DNA from 2 places in the Cytobacillus sp. genome. Region 2 is predicted to be linked to the other one. Evidence: riboswitches for the same ligand, from Rfam matches in the RefSeq annotation. Region 2 holds a riboswitch; the other holds the start of a gene.

Region 1 (3,136 bases), on a different contig from region 2:
TGATTCATTGCCCAGATGGCCAGGTTTGAGCAAAGACACAAGGTTAAATATCTCACTGATGCGATTCTGAATGGGTGTAGCAGTTAAAAGAAGGCAAAACTTCTTTTTAAGGTTTTGTACAAACTCATAGTTTTTGGTTTTATTATTTTTAAGCTTGTGAGCTTCGTCTATAATGATCAGATCATAATCCAGGCTGTAAATGATGTCCCGATGGGGATTGCGTTTGGCTGTATCAATGGATGATACCACTACATCGCATTGTTCCCATACATAGCTTTTTCGCTGTGCCACAGCCGGAATGAAAAATTTGCTGTTGAGCTCCATGGCCCACTGTGAAACGAGGGAAGCAGGAACGAGTATAAGGACTTTTTTTACGAGTCCCCTGATCATATATTCCTTTAATATCAGACCAGCTTCAATCGTTTTGCCGAGACCGACCTCATCAGCAAGGATCGCTTTGCCGTTCATGCTTTCTACAACCTGCTTGGCTACCTCCAGCTGATGGGGGAGGGGAGTAAGGTTCGGCAGATGCTTTGGAGCCTGAAGGCCTTCAAAATCAGGAATAGTCGTGTGGTTTTCAACCTCTACAGCCAGTTTATATAGCTCCCAGTTTCCCCATGGGCCGTCGTCATCAATTCTTTTTAAGAATTCATCCTGCCAGGCAGAATCAAAGCCAATTTGCACTGTCATAAAAACAGCTCCTTTTATCTATATAAAGATATTGCCCAAACCTTGTTAAGGTGGTACGATGTTAATAGCTTTGAAAGTTTAGAAAGTTAACACATTACATTTAGTTAACCGAAATAATGGATTCTTTATTTTTTCTGTTTGGTATAAGTATGACCAACTTGGAAAATTTTATAAATGCGAATGACAACAAGGGGAGAGACTACATTTGTAGCGCCGAAGGAGCAAGCATAATCTGTGAATCTCTCAGGCAAAAGAACTCTTGTTTGACGCAGCTCTGGAGAGTGCTTTTTAATAAGCCACCCAAGGGGAAAGCCGGTTTCGGTAAACTTTCAGGTGCAAGGACAGAGATCTTCTCATAATTGAGGGGATACTCTGTCCTTTTTTATGTTCCTACAACTAACTTCAAAAGATATAAGGGGGACGAGTAAATGTCACAGTTAAAACGCACGCCTTTATTCGAGGTGTACAAAGATTACGGAGCAAAAACCATCGACTTCGGAGGCTGGGACCTTCCTGTTCAATTTTCAAGCATTAAAGAAGAACATGAAGCAGTCCGTACAAAAGCCGGCCTTTTTGATGTATCCCATATGGGTGAAATCGAAGTGAAGGGGACGGACAGCCTTAAATACCTTCAAAAAATGATGACGAACGATATTTCCAAATTAAAGAACTCAGGTGCTCAATATACAGCCATGTGTTATGAGAATGGCGGAACTGTTGATGATTTACTTGTCTATAAAATAGAGGATGACCACTATTTGCTGGTTGTAAATGCCTCCAATATTGAAAAGGACTTCAACTGGCTTCAGGACCATGCTGAAGGGAATGTGGAATTGAAAAACCTTTCTGAAGATATGGCACAGCTGGCGATTCAGGGGCCGCTTGCAGAAAAAGTGCTCCAAAAGCTTGCTGGCACGAACCTGGCAGATATCGGATTTTTCAAATTCCAGCAGGATGTCGATCTGAATGGCAAGAAAGCGCTGGTCTCCAGAACAGGATATACAGTAGAAGACGGATTTGAAGTTTACTGTGATGCCAAAGATGCAGCCGCATTATGGAATGAAATCCTTGAAGCAGGCAAAGAAGAAGGCGTGCTCCCATGCGGCCTTGGTGCAAGGGATACCCTTCGCTTTGAAGCTAATCTGGCACTCTATGGCCAGGAACTCTCACCTGATATCACACCGCTTGAGGCAGGAATCGGCTTTGCTGTAAAAGTCAATAAAGAAGCTGAATTTATCGGCAAAGAAGTGCTTAAGAATCAAAAAGAAAATGGGGTTCCGCGCAAGCTGGCTGGAATTGAAATGATTGACCGCGGCATTCCGCGCCATGGCTATCCAGTATATAAAGGGGAAGAACTGATCGGGGAAGTGACAACAGGCACCCAATCTCCGACATTAAAAAAGAACATTGGCCTTGTTCTTATCAAGAAAGAGCATGCGGAGCCGGAAACTGAATTAGAAGTGGAAATTCGCGGCAAACGACTGAAGGCTAAGATTGCAGCAACACCTTTTTATAAAAGAGAAAAGAACTAACCGGGGGGAGAAAATGATGAAACATCGCTATTTACCGATGACAGAGTCTGACCAGAAAGCAATGCTTGAAAAAATCGGCGTCAGTTCTGTGGAAGAACTATTCAGTGATATTCCCGAAAGTGTAAGATTTAAGGGCGAATATAAAATCAAGCCGGCTAAATCAGAGACAGCCTTACTGAAAGAGCTTACTAAAATGGCTCAGAAAAATGCTGATCTTCGCACAAATACATCTTTCCTTGGTGCGGGTGTTTATGATCATTACATGCCAATCATTGTTGATCATGTTTTATCCCGTTCAGAGTTTTATACTGCCTATACTCCTTATCAGCCAGAGATTTCCCAGGGTGAGCTCCAGGCAATCTTTGAATTCCAGACAATGATCTGTGAGTTAACAGGAATGGATGTTGCCAACTCATCCATGTATGATGGCGGAACAGCGCTTGCCGAAGCAGCCATGCTAAGCGCAGGCAGCACACGCCGCAAAAAGATACTTATCTCAAGCGCAGTTCATCCTGAATCTAAAGAAGTAGTTAAGACATATGCAAAGGGCCAGTATATTGAAGTGATTGAAATCCCTCATAAAGACGGGATCACAGATCTGGAAGCTTTAAATGGAATGATTGGCGATGACATAGCAGCTGTCATTGTACAATATCCTAACTTTTTTGGCAGAGTTGAGCCTTTAAAAGAGCTTGAGGAAATTATTCATGCCCATAAATCCATGTTTGTTGTTTCAAGCAACCCGCTTGCTCTTGGCACACTGACACCTCCGGGTAAATTCGGGGCAGACATTGTAGCAGGAGATGCCCAGGTTTTCGGAATTCCTACAGCTTTCGGAGGCCCGCATTGCGGATATTTTGCCGTAACATCCAAGCTAATGAGAAAAGTGCCGGGACGTCTTGTCGGACAAACGG
Region 2 (3,136 bases):
ATCTTCTACGAGGCGAATTATGTAATCCACACTCCTTAATTGTCCAACAAAACAATTAAAGGAGGAAACGAATAATGTGGATTCGATTCTTAATGATTGGGTTATTTTCATTAACAGCTTCCAGCCTGTTCTTTTATCAGGGAATGGAAATGTATCATGCTTTCACAGATTTCTTTAGACAAAAATAAGAATTTGGCACCCAGGGACTCCCTGGGTGTTTTTAATGCTTCTATCATGGGGAACCTACCTTTCTGCATTAGTTTTCTTCGTCCCTTTTCACTTCTTCTGGGGCACTGCTCATTCTTATTAGATCCCTTCACTCCGGCTTGCCTCTTCTCAAAGGCACTATTCATCCTTTATCAGTTCCCCTCACTCCCGCTTATCTCTCCCCAAAGGCCCTATTCATCCTTATTAGTTCCCTTCACTCCTCATACCTCTCCTCAAAGACGCTATTCTCCCTCATTAGCTCCCTTCGTTCATTTCATGCTCTTCCCGCAGACACTAATCCTCAATAGCATCTCGTGCCATTTTCACTTCGTAACTCAGCTCCATAAAAAAACACCCGGCCATTTTTACTCCCAGGCCGGGTGTACACTCTTACTGTGCTTTTGCATATTTATCGTCTATTTTCTTTTCAATTTTTTCAAGCTCCCGGCTATCTTTTAAAAGCTCCTCTTTATTTGCCTTAATCATTTCAAGCATTGATAATTTTTTCTTTTTCATTTCTGCTCACCTTCTCTCATGATGTCTGTAATCTCCTGGATGCTGGATCTATTTTTTTTGACAGTGCATGGTGTCTGTCACCTAAAATACAATCGTCTTATTTCCATGCACAATGACTTTGTCTTCCACATGCCAGGCGACCGCCTGAGCGAGGACCTGTCTTTCCACATGCCGTCCTGCAATTTTGAGATCCTGTGCAGTGTGTCGGTGGTTAACCCGCTGGACATCCTGCTCAATGATCGGGCCTTCATCCAAATCATTCGTTACATAATGAGCTGTTGCCCCAATCAGCTTGACTCCGCGGTTAAACGCCCGTGCATAAGGATTGGCTCCCACGAAGGCTGGCAGAAAGCTATGATGGATATTGATAATCCTGTTTGGATATTTGGAAATAAAGCTGGGCGAAAGGATCTGCATATATCTTGCCAGTACAATGAAATCTACTTTTCCATCCAGCAGCTCCACCGTCTTTTGCTCGGCTTCAGCTTTAGTGTCAGGCGTAATCGGAACATGATGATAAGGTATTCCGAAACCCTCCACCACTTCCCTCATGTCGGGATGATTACTGATCACCAAGGGAATATCCACTTCAAGCTCCTTCGATTTCCAGCGCCATAGCAGCTCCAGCAGACAGTGATCCATCTTAGAAACAAATATGGCCATCCGCTTGCGCTCGCCTTTGCCGCTTAGCTTCCACTCCATTGAATATTCACTGGCCATTTCAGGCAGATCCTCTTTCAGTTTTGAAAAGGACTCATCAAAATGGTTCATATCGAATTCAATCCTCATAAAGAAGATGCCTGCCAGCGGATCGGTTGTGTGCTGGTCAAAATGGACAATGTTAGCCTTATGCTCCAGCAGGAAATTGGAGACTGTGGAGATAATGCCAGGCCTCTCAGGACAGGATATCAGCAATGTCGCCCTGTTTGCATTGATATTTGTATTCATATAGATTCCTCCATCTGCTTTTCCCGAAGCTGCCATCCATATAAAAAGGACAGAAAAAGGCGGCTTCTTTATCCCCCTTCCCTGTCCTTTTACCTGAGAGTTTAACCCCTTTGGTGTCGCAGGATTCCTGCGCGCTCTCCAGAGATGCGTCTGACTGCGGTCTGTCTACCTGAGAGATTGGCTTCAAGGGTATTTTTGAAGCTTGCTCCTTCGGTGGCTACTGAATGCTCTCTCCCGCAGCCGTCATTCGCTCAATATTTTTGTTATTTTCAGAATAATACATTATTTGCACTATGTCAATCGAACTGCGTTTCTTTCACAAAATTGCCACAATTAAAGCCAATTATGATTCTTTCAATGCCGATTTATAATTTGGTCTTGAATAAATGGCAGAAAAAACAAAAAAAGCTTGAAGACAAAGTCTCCAAGCCGTTTCTATACAGCCGCTTTCGGTTTCGGCTCCTTTTTCTGCCAGGCAATCGTGATAAACAATGTAACGATCAATAAGGCCAGACCGAGAACAAACGGATAAGTTATCCGGACATCGTAGAGTACACCTGCAATCGTCGGCCCAAGCACGTTTCCAATACTCATATAAGCATTGTTCATACCCATCGCAAATCCCTGCTCATTGCCGGCCATTTTTGAGATTAGCGTGGTTAAAACGGGACGCAGGATGGAAGTAGCAAGGAAAATGATCAGTGAAATAACGAAGAAAAGCGCATAGCTGCCTGCAAACAGTGAGACAAGGAATCCTGACGCTGCAACAGCTAAAAAGATATTCAATACCTTGCCTTCTCCGAATTTATTAACCACCCGATCGACTACAAATAACTGAACAATAACACTAATGACCCCCGTTGAAGTCACCATAATGGCAATTTCCTGTGGAGTAGCAGCAAACTCATTATCAAGGTACAGCCCCAGCACAGATTCATACGCCATTAGCCCAAAGCTCATCACCAATGTAATAACAAGCGGAATAAAATATGGCTTCTTAACAGACATTGCCAGCTTCTTGACCATCGGTTCCTCTTCAGGCATCTCTCCTGGCACCGTCTGCAATGTGCTGCTTTCTTCGAGGAGCACAATTGAAAAAATAACAGCCACTAGAGATACAAGCGCTGAAATCAGAAATGGCATTTTCAAGCCGAAGTCTGCCAAAAATCCGCCAATTCCAGGCCCAACCACAATTCCAAGTGACATCGCAGCTGAGACAAGGCCATTCCCCTTTGCACGCTGCTCCATGGTAGTAATATCAGCAATGTAAGCAAAAATAGCTGGAATCAGCAAGGCTGCCCCTATGCCTCCAATGACACGTGAAAAGTAAAGCAGCCAAATGGAATCTACTGCATAAAAGACAAGCATGGATAGTGTCAAACCAGCTAACCCGTAAATAATCATCTTTCTGCGGCCATACTGGTCAGCCCATTTTCCAGCAATGGGAGAAAAAATCAGCTGGGCA

Evidence for each region. Region 2 has a riboswitch for glycine ahead of purU (formyltetrahydrofolate deformylase). Riboswitches for the same ligand answer to the same signal wherever they lie in the genome.
Region 1: it holds a riboswitch for glycine, as region 2 does, so the genes downstream of both, gcvT (glycine cleavage system aminomethyltransferase GcvT) here and purU (formyltetrahydrofolate deformylase) in region 2, are expected to answer to the same signal.

The regions. Positions count from the first base shown of each region.
Region 1 is NZ_CAXQGS010000038.1:12,707-15,842, reverse strand. It holds gene ACEQ1T_RS05290 (DEAD/DEAH box helicase) at 1-690, opposite strand, end outside; glycine riboswitch at 871-959, shown strand; gene gcvT (glycine cleavage system aminomethyltransferase GcvT) at 1,119-2,222, shown strand; gene gcvPA (aminomethyl-transferring glycine dehydrogenase subunit GcvPA) at 2,239-3,136, shown strand, end outside.
Region 2 is NZ_CAXQGS010000076.1:51,876-55,011, forward strand. It holds gene ACEQ1T_RS14680 (hypothetical protein) at 1-39, shown strand, start outside; gene ACEQ1T_RS14685 (FbpB family small basic protein) at 598-723, opposite strand; gene purU (formyltetrahydrofolate deformylase) at 805-1,671, opposite strand; glycine riboswitch at 1,819-1,918, opposite strand; gene ACEQ1T_RS14695 (MFS transporter) at 2,107-3,136, opposite strand, start outside.